2 linked regions of the Methylicorpusculum oleiharenae genome follow. The protein of the gene in region 1 binds, or shares a complex with, the protein of each later gene. Links are inferred from orthologs where the notes say so. Each region holds a gene or a part of one and is shown on either strand. Other genes may lie near its edges. The genes, in order: tsaD and tsaB.

Region 1 (13,230 bases):
TTGGGTGCAACTGATGAACAATTGGATTTTCCTATTATCTATGCTTCAGCCTTGAACGGTTATGCAAGTTTGGAATCTACTGCTACCGAAGGTGATATGACGCCCTTATTCCAGACGATTGTTGATAAAGTCAGTCCGCCTAATGTTGATTTGGAAGGTCCTTTCCAAATGCAGGTTTCCAGTCTGGATTACAATTCCTATGTGGGCGTTATCGGCATTGGCCGGATTCAGCGTGGCGCTGTTAAGTCAAATATGTCACTGACATTGATCAATCGCGAAGGCGTGACGCGCAAAGGACGTATTTTGCAAATATTCGGGTTTCACGGTTTAGAACGAGTGGAAGTGCCTGAAGCAAGAGCTGGCGACATTATCGCGTTTACCGGAATTGACAAGCTGGAAATTTCGGAAACCTTGTGCCATCCTGATGCGGTAGAGGCTATGACGCCACTGTCTGTGGATGAGCCTACCGTGACCATGACGTTTCAAGTCAATAATTCACCGTTTGCCGGTAGAGAAGGTAAGTATGTCACCTCAAGGCAGATTCGCGAGCGCCTGGAAAAAGAACTGCAGCATAATGTGGCGCTGCGTGTAGAGGATACAGAGGATCCCGATAAATTCAAAGTATCCGGTCGCGGCGAATTGCATTTGTCCGTATTGATAGAAAATATGCGACGTGAGGGATTTGAGCTGGGAGTTTCCAGGCCGGAAGTCATCATCAAGGAGATCGATGGCGTAAAATGTGAGCCGTTTGAAATGGTGACCATTGAGGTGGAAGAAATTCATCAAGGCACCATTATGGAAAAAATGGGTGACCGCAAAGGCGATTTACAGAATATGGTGCCGGATGGTAAAGGCCGGGTCCGTTTGGAATATATTGTGCCTTCAAGAGGCTTGATCGGTTTTCAATCCGAATTTTTGACCGCAACGTCAGGATCAGGCCTTCTTTATCATGTGTTTGAAAATTATGGGCCGCTCAGACCGGGAACAGTGGGCAAACGTCAACGTGGCGTGCTAATCTCAATGCTGCAAGGAAAAGCCGTCTCGTTCGGTTTGTTTAACTTACAGGAACGTGGCGATTTATTCCTGGTACACGGTGATGAAGTTTACGAGGGAATGTTAGTGGGCATACATTCGCGAGCTAACGATTTGGTGGTCAATCCTACCAAGGCCAAGCAGTTGACGAATATGCGAGCATCCGGAAGCGACGAGGCGTTGACATTAAGCCCGATTCAAAAATTTACGCTAGAACAAGCTTTGGAATTTATCGATGAAGATGAGTTGGTGGAAGTAACACCCAAATCGATCAGGTTGCGCAAAAGGCTACTGACCGAAAATGATAGAAAGCGGGTATCACGTTCAGGCGTATAAAAATGCGGTCTGGTATTTTAAATTATTGGTAATTGTTTAGCGTGGTTTGGGTTGCGTTCATTTCGCAACTCAACTTTTGAGACCATGGTTTTGAAATGTTGGGTTGGCTGTCGCCAATCGTAACCTACGCTGAATAATTTCAAAAACTAAATACAAATAATGATAAGAGTTGTACAGCAGAGAATTGAAAAAGTTTGTTGTGCATACTCTCAACATAATAGACAGCATCTAGAAACTTTCATAGTAGAATGTTTGGATTAACCTTTAGTCTATAGTTGTTATGGAATCACGCACCGCGGAAATCGAGCGCAACACGCTTGAAACGCAAATAAAAGTTAAGATTAATTTAGATGGAACAGGAAATTCATCCTTTTCAACGGGTATTCCTTTTCTAGAACACATGCTGGATCAGATTGCCAGACATGGCCTGATTGATATGACCATTGAAGCAAAAGGCGATTTGCATATTGACGATCATCATACTGTCGAAGATATCGGCATCACGCTGGGCCAGGCTTTTGCTGCCGCGCTGAGTGACAAAAAAGGCATTTATCGCTATGGACATGCTTATGTTCCTCTGGATGAAGCATTATCCCGGGTTGTGATCGATTTTTCAGGCCGCCCCGGCCTCGTTTATGATGTCAAATTTCCCAGAGCCAGCGTTAGCCGTTTTGATGTTGATCTTTTCCGGGAATTCTTTCAGGGATTTGTTAATCATGCGGGTGTTACCTTGCATATCGATAATTTGAAAGGGGTCAATGCACACCATGTTGCTGAGACCATATTCAAAGCAATGGGACGCGCCGTCCGTATGGCCGTAGATTTAGATCCACGTATGGCGGGCATTATGCCTTCTACCAAAGGCGTTCTTTAATTTCACACTATTATGTCTTCAGTCGCTGTCATTGATTATGGAATGGGTAATTTGCATTCCATCGCTAAAGCTCTGCAACATGCAGATTCCCAAATTGATATCAGTATCACGAATAATCATCAGACCATTCTTGATGCGGATCGCATTGTCTTTCCCGGTGTGGGTGCAATCGGCGATTGCATTCATGCATTACAGGAAAACGGTCTTACCGAGATCATAAAAACAGTTGCAGGCGATAAACCTTTTCTGGGAATTTGTCTCGGCATGCAGGCATTGCTGACCGATAGTGAGGAAAGCAGCGGTGATTCGGATCAAAACTGCGAACTCAAGACGCAAGGTTTAAATTTGATTGCCGGACATGTCGTCCGTTTTCCTGAGCACTTAAAAGACCAGGATGGAAACACATTAAAAGTGCCGCATATGGGCTGGAATCAAGTCCATTTTAATGTCCATCCATTATGGGAAAACATCAGTCAGGCGAGTCGTTTTTATTTTGTCCATAGCTATTTTACGGTCCCTGATGATAAATCAGTGATCTCGGCCACGGCCGATTACCCAGAGGCGTTTGCCTGTGCTTTAGCGCGCGAAAATATATTCGCGGTTCAATTTCATCCCGAAAAAAGCCAGACGGCAGGTCTTCAGCTTCTGCGCAATTTTTTACATTGGGATGGGCGTGTTTAACCTAAGTTTTGTCCGGTCACCTTTCCGGCATTCAGTAAGATCTTTAGGAAGCTATTATTATGTTGCTGATACCTGCAATTGACTTAAAAGAAGGAAAATGCGTACGCTTGCGGCAGGGCAGGATGGACGAAGATACGGTTTTTTCAGATGATCCGGTAGCTGTTGCCGGTAAATGGGTGGAAGCCGGAGCCAAGCGGATTCATTTGGTTGATTTGGACGGCGCATTTGCCGGAAAACCAAAAAATGCGGCTGTCATCCATCGTATAGTCCAGGCTTATCCGGAACTTCCTATTCAAATCGGGGGCGGTATCCGCGATGAGGATACGATTCAAAGCTATCTCGATGCAGGTGTTCAATACGTGATTATAGGAACTAAAGCGGTCAGCGCGCCGCATTTTGTAAAAGATGTTGCGATTGAGTTTCCCGGTCATATTATTGTCGGTCTGGATGCAAAAGAAGGAAAAGTGGCGATTGATGGTTGGTCCAAATTATCGCATCATGATGTGATTGATTTGGCTCAAAAATTTGAGGCAGACGGTGTCGAGGCCATTGTCTACACCGATATTACAAGGGACGGCATGATGAACGGTGTCAATGTAGAAGCCACCGCAAAATTAGCCAGGTCAATCAACATTCCAGTTATTGCTTCAGGCGGTATCACGGATATCAGGGACATTCAAGAGCTGGGCAAATATGTCAGTGATGGAATCATGGGTGCCATAACCGGCCGGGCAATATATGAAGGAACTCTTGATTTTGCCTCCGCTGCACTGTTAGCCGAGACATTCGATTAGTTATGGGCTTAGCAAAACGCGTCATACCTTGTCTGGATGTTGATAATGGCCGAGTGGTCAAAGGTGTAAAGTTTGTCGATATCAGAGATGCCGGTGATCCTGTTGAAATTGCGAGACGTTATGACCGTGAGGGCGCAGACGAACTGACCTTTCTCGATATAACGGCCACTCACGATAACAGGGAAACGATTGTTCATGTCGTCGAACAAGTAGCCAGTGAAGTATTTATTCCTTTGACCGTGGGTGGGGGCATAAGAACCCTGGACGATATCCGGCGCATGTTGAATGCAGGTGCTGATAAGGTTGGTATTAACAGTGCAGCGGTATTCAATCCGGATTTCGTCAGGCAGGCTGCGCAACGATTCGGATCACAATGCATTGTTGTTGCAATAGATGCGAAAAAAGTCAGTGGTCTACACGAAGCCAACCGGTGGGAGATTTTTACTCATGGAGGCCGAAAAGGAACCGGTATCGATGCGGTTGAATGGGCAAAGAAAATGGTTGATTATGGCGCGGGTGAAATTTTATTGACCAGTATGGACAGAGATGGCACGCGTGAGGGATTTGATCTGATCTTGACTCGTGCTATCAGTGAAGCGGTTTCTGTTCCGGTCATCGCTTCAGGCGGAGTGGGTAATCTGGAGCATCTTGCTGAAGGCATTATGGAAGGTAAAGCCGATGCGGTTTTGGCAGCCAGTATTTTTCATTTTGCTGAACACAGTGTGCTTGAAGCCAAGCAACATATGGCATCACGCGGCATTGAGGTGCGTTTATAGTGACAGGCGATTGGTTGGATGAAATACGCTGGACCAGCGAAGGTCTGATACCGGTCATCGCCCAGCAGGCCGATACCGGAAAAGTGTTAATGTTTGCCTGGATGAATCGTGAGTCGCTGGCATTGACGGTCGAGGAAGGCTATGCGGTCTATTGGTCCCGGTCAAGAAACCGGCTTTGGCGCAAAGGCGAAGAATCCGGGCACAGACAGAAAGTCATTTCACTTTACCTGGACTGTGATGAAGATGTTATTTTATTAGCCGTTGATCAGCACGACGGTATCGCCTGTCATACCGGGCGGCACAGCTGTTTTTACAGAAAACTGGTCGATGGTCAATGGCAGGCTGTTGATCCGGTACTAAAAGACCCTAAAGCGATATACAATCATGAATGATGTTTTGCAACAATTAGCCGATATACTGGAACAGCGCAAACAGGCGACGGAAGAAAAATCTTATGTTGCCAGCCTCTATGCAAAAGGTTTGGACAGTATTTTAAAAAAAATTGGTGAAGAGGCTACAGAAACGGTTATTGCCGCTAAAAACGGTGATAAAGAGCAAATTATTTATGAAACAGCAGACTTGTGGTTCCATTGCATGGTGTTGCTGGCTCAACAAGGTCTGGGGCCGGAGCAGGTCCTGCAAGAATTACAGCGGCGCTTTGGTTTATCCGGATTAGAGGAAAAAGCAAAACGCAAAAAAAATTAACATCATTTCGGCATAAGCCAATTCGGAGTCAAAATGGGCATCAGTGTTACTCAATTACTCATAGTTTTAGTTATCGTCATTGTGTTGTTCGGCACAAAAAGACTGCGCAATATCGGTTCAGATCTGGGCGGCGCCATCAAGGGTTTTCGTTCAGCCATGAAAGATGGAGAGGCTGGAAAAAACCTGCCGGATAAAGATGACGAAGACGATATCGTCAGTCATGTCGAATCAAAAGATGACAAAAAAGTTTAGACAACATTATGTTTGACGTTGGTTTTTGGGAAATTTGCATGGTGGGTTTGGTCAGTCTGCTAGTGATTGGGCCTGAACGACTCCCCAAGGCTGCGCGGATTGCAGGCTACTGGCTGGGTAAAACACGCAGTATGGTCGCGGCTGTCAAGGCTGAAATCAAAGAAGAATTACAGGCTGAAGAGATTCGGCAAACCTTGCGGGAACATGCGTCACTTGAAGATCTGAACGAAACTATTTCAGAAGTCAAACAGGCTTCCCAAAACCTGAAAGAATCAATTGATTCCGTTCCCAAACAATTGAGCGGAAAAACAAAGCCTGTCGATGAGTAAACATACTTTTGATCATCAAGAAGAACTGCCTTTCATCTCGCATTTAATCGAGCTACGAAATCGGATTTTAAAAGTCGTTCTTTCTGTTCTGGTTGTGTTTCTGGGTTTAGCGACCTATGCAAATCAGATATACAGTTATCTGGCCGGACCGCTGTTAAAGCATTTGCCAGAAAATAGCACGATGATTGCGATTGATGTCGCATCCCCTTTTTTCACTCCGTTTAAGCTGGCGTTGGTTCTTTCGGTATTCATAGCAGTGCCTATTATCCTGTATCAATTCTGGGCTTTTGTGGCGCCGGGGTTGTATAAGAACGAACGGAAAATGATCCTGCCGCTGCTTGTTGCGAGCACATTTCTGTTTTACTTGGGCGTGGCTTTTGCCTATTTCGTCGTTTTTCCGTTGATTTTCGGGTTTTTAACGGCCGCAGCACCGGAAGGGGTTGCGGTAATGACGGATATCAGTAAATACCTGGATTTTGTGCTAACCCTGTTTTTTGCTTTCGGCATTTGCTTTGAAGTGCCGATATTCACCATAGTTCTGGTTTGGACAGGTTTGACATCGCCGGCTGATTTAGCCGAAAAGCGTCCTTATGTGATTGTTGGGGCTTTTATTATCGGGATGTTGCTGACACCACCCGATGCAATATCACAGACCTTATTGGCTATTCCAATGTGGATGTTGTTTGAAGTAGGCCTATTGTTCTCGCGTTTATTCGTACGCAAACATGATAACGACTTGCAAACCACGACCGGGGAAGATGAGTGATTATTTAGTCAAACAACTTCACATTTATTCTTCCGATATAAAAATCAAATTATGCAGTGATTCTGCCAGCTTTTCGTTACCTGTTTCGTTGAGGCGCAAGGTATCGGCGGTCAGCGCCGGGTCCTTCATCAAATCAGGTACTAAGTCCAATTCGACGGGCACATTCTGGCGAGTCGCGAGTTGCTGATAGAACGATGCGCTGAAACCGCTTTGAGGATGAGAAGGCAGTCCGAGAAGCAACACTTTGATATTGCGATTTTTGATCTCGATGATCATTGCTTCCAGGTTAGTTATCGTTTCTTCATGCTGAATATTATTCTGCATGTCACTGCCTCCGTGAGCCAGAATAACAAGATCGGGGTGCTGCTGATCCAGCAATTCGATGAGTCTGGCAATTGCATCGCGAGTCAGTTCTTTAGTTTTACCGCCATTGATTACTGGAAGCAGAGTGAGCTCGCTAAGAATATTCGGGTAAGCATTCGGGTCGGTAAGTGTTGTGCCGTAGGTCAGATTGTCCCCAAAAGCCAGAATAGTGGCATTTCTCGGCAGACTTATAGAAGTCAACTGAAAGTGTGCGCAAGCAGTCAGCAGCAGGCAGATTAAAATAAAAGAATTTTTTATGGGGTTCATAGGCTTATGCAAAAAATTGTGCTGATTACCGGTGCGGCCAGGAGAATAGGAGCAGTCTGTTGCCGGTTGTTACATCAACAGGGCTTTAATATGATTTTGCATTATAGGTCTTCGGGTGATGATGCGCGAAACCTTTGTGCTGAACTGAATGATCTTCGTCCCGACTCTGCAGTGGCTTTGTCCGGTAATTTATTGGATATGCAAGCTATTGATGCTTTGGCCAAGGAGGCGGTAGCCGTGTGGGGGAAGCTGGATGTGTTGGTAAACAATGCATCGTCTTTTTATCCCACACCTTTGGATTCGGTGACTGAGAGCGCTTGGGAGGATTTGCTGGGCACAAATTTGAAAGCGCCTTTTTTCCTGGCCAAGGCTTTGCTGCCGGAGCTTCGCTGCCGCCAGGGCTGCATTGTCAATATTGCAGACATACATGCTGAGCGTGGCCTGGAGGGTTATCCTGTATACAGCATTGCTAAGGCGGGATTAGTTGCTATGACCAAGGTGCTGGCTAAAGAGTGCGGCCCTGAAGTCAGAGTCAACACCGTTTCTCCCGGAGCGATATTATGGCCTGAATACGACAGTACCGAAGCCGAGCAAAAGAACATTATAGAAAAAATTCCACTGGGTCATTGCGGGAAGCCGGAAGATATTGCACGGGCAGTGAAATTCCTTATTCAAGATGCTGATTATATTACAGGGCAGGAGATCAAGATTGATGGAGGGCGGACGCTGTCTTGCTAAGCGAACTTTATTGGTTTTAAACAGTGTTTAACCATTCAGGTATGACTTTCTGTTGATCAATGCGGCGTTTATCAAAGCTATCCCATATTTCAGCATAAGTACGATGACTGATAGGGTGACGGAGGTCAGGCGCAATTTCGGCAAGCGGTTCCAACACAAAAGCATAGTCCTCGATTTCAGCGCGAGGGATTTGCAGGCGGCCATCATTAAGTATCAAGTCATCATAAAGAACAAGATCGAGATCCAGCGTTCTTGCCGAGAATTTTTTACTATCTCGGCATCGGCCGTGATTTAATTCAATCTCTCTGAGACGCTGAGCGACGCTGTTTACATCCAGGTTTGTATTGAAACCGACAATCAAATTGTAAAAATCCTCGCCTTCAAAGCCCACGGCCTTGGATTGGTAAACACTGGAAATCAGTAATTCACCGAACAGTTGTTTTAGCGCATGTAGGCTGGAGGGGATATTGATATCCTTATCAATGTTGCTGCCAATGCTTATGAAGCAAAGAGCCATGTTATTGATGTCCTCGTTCGATAATTATGCCAACGTCATTAGCGCCACGAATAGCGCCTTTTTTATTCAGCGTGATTTTAACCCGGCTGATATTAAACTCGTTCAGAATTAGCTGAGCTATCTCCTCAGTTAATTTTTCGACCAAAAAAAACTGGCTTGATTCGACGAAAGCGATCACGCGTTTCGATACGGTTTTGTAATCGAGCGTATAGCTAATGTCATCGGTTTCAGCCGCTTTTTTTATGTCGAAGGCCATTTCAATATCAAGAACCACTGTCTGTTTTGTGGTTCTTTCCCAGTCATAAATGCCAATGATTGTTTGTATTTCCAGCCCGCCTAAAAAAATAATATCCATTGTCTTTTCCGGTTATCATGTGCGCTTTAAAAAAGGTAAGTATCAGGGAATTGACTCTGGGTTACAAGTTTGGCGTTGTCGAGAGGTAAACAATGTTTGAATGGTCATTTATTCCATTAGCTTATTTGGCGGGTTCGATTTCGAGTGCGATTTTGGTCTGCAAGCTAATGGGTTTGCCGGATCCACGTGATCAAGGATCGGGCAATCCAGGTGCAACTAATGTGATGCGGATAGGGGGTAAAAAAGCAGCGGCCATTACCTTGCTCGGCGATTTGTTGAAAGGTTTGCTGCCGGTCTATTTTGCAAATCTGTTGAATGTATCTCCAGAGATTTTGGCAATGACCGGGCTGGCTGCATTTTTAGGCCATTTGTACCCTGTTTTTTTTGGTTTTAAAGGGGGAAAAGGGGTGGCAACATCAATAGGTGTGCTGCTCGGTTTTTCATGGTGGTTAGGTTTGATTTTTATGGCAATCTGGTTTTCCATTTACAAGATTTCAAAAATTTCCTCTTTGTCAGCATTAGTTGCCTCAACCATTTCTCCTATCGTAACCTGGTACCTTACCAAAGAAATATATCTGTTGTTAGCCGCTCTAGTGATGACAATTATTTTGCTTTGGCGTCATAAAAGTAATATCCAAAGACTGTTAGCCGGGCAAGAAGCTTGACGTTTTATTGTCCACTCCGGGCAATTCGTTGATAGGCCAGCGAGGCCTGGCCTGAATGCATAAGTCGTCGTGTTGGTCCGCTAAAAACCTTTGGCAGCCTGCGTAGGCTACCATGGCTGCATTGTCGGTACAAAACTCAAACCGGGGGAAATAAATGGCAGCATTTTCTTTTTTTGCCATTGCCGTGAGTTCATCGCGAATAGTGGCATTAGCACTAACGCCGCCGGCAACAACCAGCTTTTTCAGCTGGGTCTGTTGGAGTGCGCGTTTGCACTTGATGCTTAAGGTTCCGGCTACGGCTTTTTGAAAAGCAAAAGCAATGTTGGCTTTATCCTGTCCTGTTTGAGATGTGCTGAGTAAGGTATTCATCGTGAATGTTTTTAATCCGCTAAAGCTAAAATCCAGGCCTGGCCTATCGGTCATAGGTCTGGGAAAGCTATAAACAGGCTGGCCTTGCTCTGCCAATTTGGCTAGTCGGGGACCGCCTGGATAGGGCAGGCCCAGCATTTTAGCCGTCTTGTCGAAAGCTTCTCCTGCCGCATCATCCAGGGACTCACCCAATAACACATAGTTACCCAAGCTTTTAACGGCTACCAGCAGGGTATGTCCGCCTGAAATCAGTAATGCCAAAAAAGGAAAATCGGGCGGGTCTTTTTCCAGTAAGGGAGCTAAAAGATGTGCTTCCATATGGTGAATAGCAATAGCAGGGATGTCCAGGCTCCATGCCAGACTGCGAGCGGTGGTTGCACCCACAAGCAGCGATCCCATGAGTCCTGGTCCGGCCGTATAGGCAATGCCGTTGATGTCATGTTTATCCAGGTTTGCCTCATTCAGGCATTGGTTTATCAAAGGTATCAACTTTCTAATGTGGTCCCTGGAAGCCAGTTCCGGAACAACGCCCCCGTACTCGCTATGCATCTCAACCTGGCTGTAAACAAGGTGATGACAAAGGCCTAATTTCGAATGATAAATTGCAACGGCAGTTTCGTCACAGGATGTTTCTATGCCTAGAGTGTACATATTTTTGAAATAATTAATAAAAAATGTATAATTGAGAGTTTCCTTGTGTCAGAGACTCTTTAGGGGTCTTATTTTTCGATATTATTATACAGGTTAGTAAAATGCCGTCAGTTAAAGTAAAAGAAAACGAACCATTTGACATCGCAATCCGCCGCTTTAAGCGTGCGTGTGAAAAAGCAGGCGTTTTGTCTGAAGTGCGTCGTCGTGAATTCTATGAAAAACCCACTGCCGAGCGAAAACGCAAAGGTGCAGCAGCGATAAAAAGACATTTGAAAAAATTGGCTCGTGAGCGTTATGCACTGAAAAACTTGCGTCGCGGACGCCCACAAATTTAATCTTTTGCGGGAGCAGGCTAGATGGATTTATTAAAAGACCGGATCAGGGAAGATATGAAGGCCGCTATGAAAAGCGGAGCCAAAGTTAAGCTAGGCGTGATACGCTTGATTATGGCTGCAATTAAGCAGCGCGAAGTTGATGAAAGAATAGAATTGGATGATGAGCAGGTTATTCTTGTGCTGGACAAGATGGTCAAGCAGAGAAGAGAGTCAATTCGACAATTTCGTGCCGCAGAAAGAATTGATCTTGCTGAAATTGAAGAGGCCGAAATTGTAGTCATACAAGACTATTTGCCTCAGGCCTTGACAGACGAAGAGATCGATTTAATGATTCGAGAGGAAGTCGAAGCACAAGGAGCGGTATCTATTAAAGATATGGGTAAAGTGATGAATGCTCTTAAGGAGAAGATGCAGGGACGTGCAGATATGGCTCAGGTAAGTATAAAAATAAAAAGTGTCTTGGCGGGATAGTTCCGCCATTCTTACCTCAGGCGGAGTTCCACATAACATATACACAATTTGCCAAGCTGAAAAGCCGGTCTTTTGCGGTTCGAAAATGGTTTGTATGCTTTATGGAATTCCATATTGTTACAGTGGCAGTTGGGCAAAGATCATGCGGTATTTGTGTCTGTTTATTCAGGGAAAGCCTCTTAACTCATTCGAGATATAAGGTGAATGATGTCGGGTAGGATACCTTCCTCGTTTATAAATGACCTTCTGGCGCGGGTTGATATCGTTGATTTGATTGACTCTCGTGTGCCTCTAAAAAAAACGGGGAGCAACTATGTTGCTCGCTGTCCCTTTCATACAGAAAAAACACCCAGCTTTTCAGTCAGTGCCAAAAAACAGTTCTTCCACTGTTTCGGCTGTGGCGCCAGCGGTAACGCGATAACTTTTCTGATGGATTACAATCACCTTGACTTTGTGGAGGCGGTTGAAGATCTTGCCGCATTCGCGGGCATCGAAGTGCAAAGAGAAAAGGATGTCGGCATTGAGCAGCCAGAAAAAAAAGATATCAGTCATCTCTATAATCTGATGGGCAGTGTGGCTGCTTTTTATGCCGAGCAACTGAAACAGAATCCCGAAGCAAAGAAAGCGGTTGAATACCTTAAGGTTCGGGGAGTCAGCGGCGAAATCGCCAAGTCGTTTATGTTGGGCTATGCTCCTGGTGACTGGAATTCATTGTCAGGCCGATACGATACGAAGGATCTCCTCGAAACAGGTATGCTGGTTGCTCGGGATGGGGGTGGGTCGTATGATCGTTTTCGCGGGCGAATCATGTTTCCCATCAGAAATAAACGGGGCAATGTGGTTGGCTTCGGTGCGCGGGTTTTAGATGATACATTGCCCAAATACTTGAATTCGCCTGAAACGTCCCTATTTAGTAAAAGTAATGAAGTTTATGGTCTATATGAGCTATTAAATGCCAAGCAAAAGCCGGAGCGCATATTGATAGTCGAAGGTTACATGGATGTGGTTGCTTTGGCTCAATTTGGTATTAATTACGCAGTTGCAGCGCTCGGTACGGCCATTTCCAAGGCGCATGTTGATCTTTTATTTCGCTTTTCCAAAGAAATTGTGTTTTGCCTAGATGGTGATTCGGCAGGGAGGCAAGCCGCATGGCGCGCCATGGAGTCGGTATTTTCCAGTGTCAAGGACGGTCGGATAGTGAAAATGATGCTGTTGCCGCATCAGCATGATCCTGATTCGTTGGTGCGTGAGGAAGGCGTTGATAAGTTCGAGCAAAGGATGGCTGGCGCGGCAACCTTGTCGGATTATTTTTTCGGGCAATTGACTGCTGATTTGGGGTTGGGGACAGTTGAAGGCCGAGCGCAACTGGTCGAAAAAGCCAAGCGATATCTAGAGTTGTTGCCTTATGGGGTGTTCAGGGAAATGATGTTTGCCAAGCTGGAAACAATGTCGGGTATGGGCTCGCTGGATGTTTTATCAAAAAAAGCTAAACTGAATTTCGGTCGACCGAGAAAAGGCACAGGACAAGTAATGCGCACTTCGCCGGCAAGGGTCGCGCTGGCCTTGCTGGTGCAAAATCCAGAATTAGCGGATTTGCTAGAGCAGGAGGATATGGATTGGAGTCATTTGGATTTTCCAGGTTGCGAGATTTTTCGAGAAATTATGTCCGTTATTCTCAGGCAGAATCCGCCCAATGCGTCCGTTCTTTTGGAGCAGCTAAGAGGGCATCCTGATGAAAAGCTCGTCAATAAGCTGGCCACGATGGAATTATTGGTCCCTGAGGATGGGGTAAAAGCCGAATTTTTGGGTGCGATTAAAGCAATAGTAAGTGGATCCAGAACGATCCGGATTGAAAAATTGATTGATAAGGAGCAAAGCGAAGGATTGGATGAGAGCGAGCGAACGTTGCTAAAAAAATTACTCTCCAGCTCAAATTAGCAATGTAAGCTTAACA
Region 2 (6,926 bases), 4.1 Mb from region 1 along the record:
TCCAGCGGCGGTATCGGCAGCAGATTGAGTAATGCCAATACCAAATTGATCGTGATGCCGGCTATCCCGGTGTAGATCAGAGGCAGCGATACAAAGTCCAGATTAAGGATGACACCCAGCCGCGCCAATAACGCCCAGCCTGTCGCCATCAAAATATTCGAGACCGGACCTGCCAGGGCAACGATAGCCATATTTTGTTTAGGATTTTTAAAATTTCTGGCATCGACCGGAACTGGTTTTGCCCAACCGAATATAAATCCTGTAAAGGTCAGCAGTAATATACCGGGGATAATGATGGTGCCCAGCCAGTCAATATGCTTGATAGGATTTAAAGTCAAACGGCCTTGCAGAAAAGCCGTGTTATCCCCGTATTTTTTTGCCATCCAGCCATGAGCAACCTCATGCACGGTAATCGCAAAGACGACCGGCAACACCCAAACGACAATCCGTTGCACCATACTTAATTCGTTCATCATGACGGTATTCTCTTCTATTTTTCCAACATGGGTGCCTGACCTTTACCCTGCCTGATAATTTCGGCAGTCTGTCCTGAAAAGGAGATAATGGTCGTAGGTTCGTACTTAACAACACCTCCATCGATAACCAGATCGACCTCATGCTCCAGTCGCTCTCTGATTTCATAAGGATCAATCATCGCATCCTCCTCCCCCGGCAACACCAGTGTCGAACTGAACAGGGGCTCATCAAGGTTTTCAACTAACTGTCTTGCTATTGCATTATTGGGAATACGGATACCTATGGTTTTTTTCTTGGGATGTTGCAAGCGGCGCGGCACCTCACGGGTGGCGTCCAGGATAAAGGTGAAAGCCCCCGGCGTCAGCGCTTTGATTAACCGGTGCGCATCATTGCTGATTTTCGCAAAGGTCGAAATTTGCGTCAGATCTTTACAGACCAAAGTAAAGTTATGTTTATCATCTAACTGACGGATCCTGCGAATCCTGTCCAGCGCATGTTTATCACCCATGTGACAGGCTATTGCGTAGGATGAATCAGTTGGATAAACGATAACCCCGCCGCTGTGAACAATATCGACAGCTCTCACAATCAAGCGTGCCTGGGGTGTTTCGGGATGTATTTGAAAAAACTGAGCCATGACGTTTTAATTTCGCCAATTCAAAAACCGGGCATTATACCTCATTATCGCTCAGATTCTTTCTTTGCGACTTTGTCTCTCAGATAAACGGGCATCGCCTCTTCAACTGGAACGGCCTTTCCGGCAAGCATGCCCTGCGCGCCCAACGAAGCCACAGCCGCAGCTCGCGGCAAACGGTCCGCGTCAAAAGAAATAACACTTTGCGTTAATTTAGCCAGCAAGACCTCGGAGTAAACACGCCAGGCACTGCCCACCCCGATACCTTTTTGATGGCACGCGTCAGCCTGATCAGCGGGTATCACGCTCTCTTTACCTGCCAATTGGGCAAAACCGTTTGCGTCACGTTGATAAACCGCCCAAAATATTTCGGTTAACCGTGCGTCCATGGCGCTAAAAGCCACGGATGCGTTAGTAGAGTCAAACGCATCCTGCGCTAAAGCAGCAAGCGTGGACACAGGCACAACAGGCAAGTCTGCGCCAAAGGCAATTCCGTGAATGACTCCGGTCGCAATCCTAACGCCTGTAAAAGACCCGGGACCACAGCCAAAGGCGACAGCATCCAATTGTTGAGGCCGTAAATCAGCCTCGGCCATCAGTGATTCGATCATTGGCAAAATGCGTTGAGTATGGATCCGGGGGGCCAATTCGAAGCGCTCACGGATTTCCCCATTAATCAGCAAAGCTGCAGAACAGGCTTCAGTTGCCGTTTCAACTGCAAGTAATTTCATCACGTATTCTCATCTTGAAAAAAAGCTTTTACGTCTTCAATATTCCGGGTCCGCCGCATTGAAGGTACGCTGTCGAGAAAAATCTGCCCATATGAACGTTTTAAAAGCCTGGGATCACACACCATCAGCACACCTTTGTCATCCACATCCCGAATCAGACGACCTACACCCTGACGTAATGCAATCGCTGCAGCAGGAATTTGGTGTTCGAAAAATGCGTTGCGACCTTGCCGTTCCATTGACGCCAGCCTGGCTTTCAGGACCGGATCGCCCGGAGCTGCAAACGGCAGTTTATCGATAATTACACAGGATAAGGCATCCCCCCTGACATCGACACCCTCCCAAAAACTGGAAGTGCCCAATAAAACCGCATTACCGGCTTGTTTAAAAGCCTCCAACAACAGCCCTTTTGGCCGGGTTCCCTGAACCAGTAATGGATAAGGCATTTTTCCAGCCAGCAACTCCGCCGCCTGATTCAGTGCGCGGTAACTGGTAAACAAAAAAAACGCTCTACCTTTACTGGCTTCCAGAACAGGCAAGGCAAATTCAACAATACGCTCCGTAAAATTAGGTGTGGAGGGCTGCGGCAATCCCTTGGGATGATAAAACAAGGATTGGTTGGCATAATCAAACGGACTCTCCCAACTCTGACAGATTGGCTCGGTCAGTCCGAGACTGCGTGAAAAATGATCGAATTTATTGGCAACACTCAATGTTGCAGAAGTAAAAACCCAGGTAGCAGGATGCAGTTTCATGAAGGCGCGAAACTCAGAGGCAATATCCAGCGGCGTTCGGCTTAGCGTGAAGGTTTTTTTATGCGTTTCATACCAGCGTATCCATTTTCCATCATGGTCCTGCATGATGAGCTTGAATTGCTCGCTCAACTCCTGAGCTCTTTTGAAACAGCCTTCCAGTGTTTTGGTTTTAACTGAGGCCAGTTCCAACTGATCCTGCAAAAATTTCAGCTTTTGACCTAATTCTGTCAGCGCCTCACAGATCGCCTGATTATGTTCGATGTCCTCCCAATCCCCTTTTTTCAATTCAAGCCCAAATGACAATCGCGCCGCTTTGATCTGAAGATCCAGTTCTTCGCAAGCAGTACGTAAATCGGGCATATCGGTAGCATCTTTAAAATATTCAACCAACGCATCTTTAGCCAAATCATCTAATTGCCTGGCTCCGAATGAAATACCCAAAAAATTGGAGGCGGTATCGGCCAACTGATGCGCTTCGTCAATCACTACCAGCTCAGCATCGGGCAATAACTCGCCAAAACCAATTTCCCGTATCGACCAGTCAGCGCAAAGCAGGTGATGATTGACCACCAGAATATCCGACTCCTGCGCCTTTTTTCTGGCTTTAACCAGAAAACACTGTTCATAGTCAGGGCAATCAACACCCAGACAATTGTCTGCCGTCGACGTAGCTAAAGACCACACAGGATTAGCCTCACTCACATCCTGCATTTCTGCAATATCGCCGGATTGCGTGCGTTTGGCCCATGACTGAATTTTTGTCAATGCCGAGGCGTCTTCCTTACTGAAACCCAGAGCCGAATTGAGTGAATTATCAAGCCTAAATGAACAAAGATAATTGCTTCTTCCCTTTAACAAGGCCGCGACAAACGGCACTGTAACGGCCTGTCGGATAACAGGTAGGTCATTAAAAAACAACTGATCTTGTAGATTTTTCGTTCCGGTGGAAATGATGGATTTTTTTCCCGATAAAATAGCAGGGATCAGATAAGCAAATGTTTTGCCTGTGCCGGTGCCGGCTTCCGCAATCAAGTCCTTCTTTTGGTCAATCGATTCGGCAATGGCTAACGCCATTTCTATTTGCGCAGCACGAGGCTTATAGCCTTTAATGACTTTAGCCAGCGGCCCATCACTACCAAAAAATGCTTCCAGTTCAATCACTCTAATAACAGGCTGATAACAAAAGATGGAAGTGTACGCAGGAACATCGTCAGTATTCAAGCGTAATTAAAATGTTTATGTCATTCACTGATCTTTATTAAGGCAGCCATGATCATTGATTTTTTCATGGCAGGTGAATAACACGCCACTCATTCTGAGTGACGGAACAGTCAAGCTCATCGCCTTTATCCGTAACCCGATGAATATTAAACTGTTTATTGGGTTGTCAGTTTGTTTAAAAAGCTTGAATTTGATACGAAATATCGGATTATGCAAACTTCATCACAAAAGATACCAAAAACGACTTTACTTTCTAATGAGAATTGTTATTATTTACATGACAAACAATTCCAGGAGATTCACAATGTATGTTTGCGTTTGTAAAGCAGTAACTGACAAGCAAATAAAATCGGCTATCAGCAATGGCTATTGTTCTCGTAAAGACCTGAATCAATGTTTGGGCGTTGGAACTGTTTGCGGCAAATGTTCGCCGCATGTAAAACAGTTGCTTGACGAACACCGCGCGCAAACGCCTATAATGTGGGCTGCTGCGTAAGAAGCATTGGCAGGTTTTATATTTATCTTTCAGGTAAATTTGTAACGTTTAAATAGCTGAGCTTGAATGAAGTTTGCAGGAAAACCTACCTTTCTGGAATTTGACTGCTACTTATGCCCTTAACTTTAAAGCCCTCACTGCCATATTGCCCTTGCGCGTCCATTTATCAAATCCACGAGGCAAAAATGAAAGGCGATCCAAAGGTTATTGAATTTCTCAACAAAGCGCTTGAAAACGAACTGACCGCTATCAATCAGTATTTCTTACATGCTCGCATGTATAAAAACTGGGGCTTTTCTAAACTGAACGAAAAGGAATATCACGAATCGATCGATGAAATGAAACACGCCGATCGCCTGATTGAGCGGCTTTTATTTCTGGAGGGATTACCAAACCTGCAAAATCTTGGCAAACTGTTAATTGGTGAAAATCCGCAGGAAATGCTGTCTTGTGATCTTAAGCTTGAATATCAGGCCGTCCCGCTTTTAAAAGAAGCCATAATCTATTGTGAAACGGTCCAAGACTTCATTTCCAGAGAATTATTTGAAGCCATCCTCGAAAGTGAGGAAGAACACATTGACTGGCTGGAAACACAATTGGAACTGATTGAACAAATCGGTCTGCAAAACTATTTGCAATCTCAAATGTAACTTCCCCGTCAAGCAGGGCGAATTCTATTCGCCCTAATTTGTTAAAAAGTTAAACCCTCAAAACAGCCTTTTTGAACGGGTCGAGGCTAGCGTCTTGGCCTGCTGATTATATTGACGCTGTCATTGGTGATTCCCTGATTGACGCTACGATTTTGATTTCTATCAATCACCGGGGCTTTATTATGTTTCTTGTCACCGTAGTGATCTTTGCGATGATTCCGCCAATCGTTTTCTCTATATGGAACGGCTAACGGATAATAGGGCTGATAGATGTTGACTGAAGGTTGCTGCTGAAGGAGTTCGAGTTCCCGGCGTTTGGTTTCCGCCAAGTCTTCCTGAGCATTGGCGCTACGCTTTAAGGCTTCGATTTCTTCCAACCGGGCATTCTCAGCACGCCTTTCCTGTTCTGCTTTTTTTATTTTGGACTCTTTTTCGTCCTGCTCGAGTTGCCACTGCCTCAAACGAGCTTCAGACTCAACCCTCTGCTCTGGCGTCATTTCTTTAATTTTTAAAGAATCTTGTTGCGCTTCTGATGGACACTCATCATCTTGAAAATGCACTTTTCCGGATGGAAAGGTGCATTTAAAAACCTGGGCCTGCGCAGATTCAATCGTCACAAAAACGGTGACGGTTAATGCTATTAGGATGATCTTCATAGGACACACCTCATCGGTCTGATGTGGCATTAAGGATCAAAGACCCTTTAAATCTCAGTCTTTCAACCCCAGTACGTCCAGCATGTCATAGAATCCATTAGGCTTGCCTTGAAGCCAAACAGCCGCTCTGACAGCTCCGTTGGCAAACGTCATACGGCTGGTGGCTTTGTGAGTTATTTCAACACGTTCACCCTCATCGGCAAACATGACGGTATGCTCGCCGACAATATCACCGGCACGAATGGTAGAGAAACCAATCGTTTTTCGATCACGTTCCCCCGTGACCCCTTCTCTTCCATAAACGGCACAGTCTTTTAAATCGCGCCCCAATGCTTCGGCTACCACCTCACCCATGCGTAATGCCGTTCCCGACGGCGCATCGATTTTATGACGGTGATGGGCCTCAATAATCTCTATGTCTGTATAGGTCCCCATGACTTTCGCGGTCATTTCCAGCAATTTGAGCGATAGATTGACGCCGACACTCATGTTCGGCGCCAATACGACAGGGATATTCTCAGATGCCGATTTAATCAGATTTTTTTGCGCTTCATTAAAACCGGTCGTGCCGATCACAATACCTTTACCGGCACTTTGACAAATTTCAATGTAGCGTAAAGTTGATTCCGGCCGGGTAAAGTCAATCAAGATATCAAAATGCTCAGTCACAGAAGCCAGATCATCGGTCACCTGAACTGCCAAAGGACTTAAACCGGCCAACTCACCGGCATCTTTGCCGATTGACAAACTCTCAGGACGGGACAAAGCCGCAGTTAATTCGGCGGAACCGGACAACGCAGCGGCTTTGATCAAGCATAGGCCCATCCGGCCCGAAACACCCACAATTGCAACGCGGACCATAAATCTAACCTGTCAGTTTTTCAAAAAAGCTTTTTACACCGTCCAGCCAGGAATGTTCCTGTGGACTATGATGCTTACCACCACCCACCAAGGATTGCCCCAATTGTTCAATCATGTCTCTTTGGTCTTTGGTTAAATGAATCGGCGTCTCAATAATGACCCGGCAAAGCAAGTCACCTACCGCACCGCCTCTAACCGGCTTTACGCCTTTGCCTCTCAACCTGAATAATTTTCCGGTTTGTGTCTCCGCCGGAATTTTAAGTTTAACCTTACCATCCAGTGTCGGGACCTCAAGCTCTCCGCCTAAACAAGCAGTTGGAAAACTAATAGGCACTTCACAATACAAGTTGGCGCCATCTCGAGTGAATATCGCATGATCTCTGACATTGATCTGAACATATAAATCGCCGGAAGGTCCCCCATTGAGTCCGGCCTCACCTTCCCC

What was found.
Region 2: the proteins of tsaD (region 1) and tsaB are in contact, whole or in part, in a solved structure (PDB 4WQ4), measured with the Escherichia coli proteins. The link is inferred for Methylicorpusculum oleiharenae from one-to-one orthologs.

What each region holds. Positions count from the first base shown.
Region 1 is NZ_WUTY02000001.1:1,095,677-1,108,906, forward strand. Bases 8,451-11,207 are described here. They hold tsaD (tRNA (adenosine(37)-N6)-threonylcarbamoyltransferase complex transferase subunit TsaD), read right to left. Parts: upstream 10,471-11,207; coding sequence 9,430-10,470; downstream 8,451-9,429. Other genes in these bases: folB (dihydroneopterin aldolase), read right to left, coding at 8,451-8,785; plsY (glycerol-3-phosphate 1-O-acyltransferase PlsY), read left to right, coding at 8,878-9,450; rpsU (30S ribosomal protein S21), read left to right, coding at 10,572-10,805; GO003_RS05235 (GatB/YqeY domain-containing protein), read left to right, coding at 10,827-11,207. In the rest of the region: translational GTPase TypA, read left to right, coding at 1-1,368; imidazoleglycerol-phosphate dehydratase HisB, read left to right, coding at 1,649-2,242; imidazole glycerol phosphate synthase subunit HisH, read left to right, coding at 2,255-2,923; hisA (1-(5-phosphoribosyl)-5-[(5-phosphoribosylamino)methylideneamino]imidazole-4-carboxamide isomerase), read left to right, coding at 2,983-3,717; imidazole glycerol phosphate synthase subunit HisF, read left to right, coding at 3,720-4,493; hisI (phosphoribosyl-AMP cyclohydrolase), read left to right, coding at 4,493-4,885; GO003_RS05180 (phosphoribosyl-ATP diphosphatase), read left to right, coding at 4,878-5,198; Sec-independent protein translocase subunit TatA, read left to right, coding at 5,232-5,450; Sec-independent protein translocase protein TatB, read left to right, coding at 5,459-5,779; twin-arginine translocase subunit TatC, read left to right, coding at 5,772-6,545; GO003_RS05200 (GDSL-type esterase/lipase family protein), read right to left, coding at 6,570-7,175; GO003_RS05205 (pteridine reductase), read left to right, coding at 7,182-7,913; folK (2-amino-4-hydroxy-6-hydroxymethyldihydropteridine diphosphokinase), read right to left, coding at 7,930-8,430; more of folB, read right to left, coding at 8,432-8,450; more of GO003_RS05235, read left to right, coding at 11,208-11,276; dnaG (DNA primase), read left to right, coding at 11,481-13,214.
Region 2 is NZ_WUTY02000001.1:5,196,856-5,203,781, forward strand. What follows is about bases 1-3,000. They hold tsaB (tRNA (adenosine(37)-N6)-threonylcarbamoyltransferase complex dimerization subunit type 1 TsaB), read right to left. Parts: upstream 1,843-3,000; coding sequence 1,159-1,842; downstream 1-1,158. Other genes in these bases: GO003_RS23195 (site-2 protease family protein), read right to left, coding at 1-476; GO003_RS23200 (L-threonylcarbamoyladenylate synthase), read right to left, coding at 491-1,114; GO003_RS23210 (ATP-dependent DNA helicase), read right to left, coding at 1,842-3,000. Also shown: more of GO003_RS23210, read right to left, coding at 3,001-3,758; GO003_RS23215 ((2Fe-2S)-binding protein), read left to right, coding at 4,123-4,314; bfr (bacterioferritin), read left to right, coding at 4,500-4,964; GO003_RS23225 (DUF4124 domain-containing protein), read right to left, coding at 5,051-5,620; dapB (4-hydroxy-tetrahydrodipicolinate reductase), read right to left, coding at 5,675-6,481; molecular chaperone DnaJ, read right to left, coding at 6,486-6,926. UniProt on the Escherichia coli protein: Required for the formation of a threonylcarbamoyl group on adenosine at position 37 (t(6)A37) in tRNAs that read codons beginning with adenine.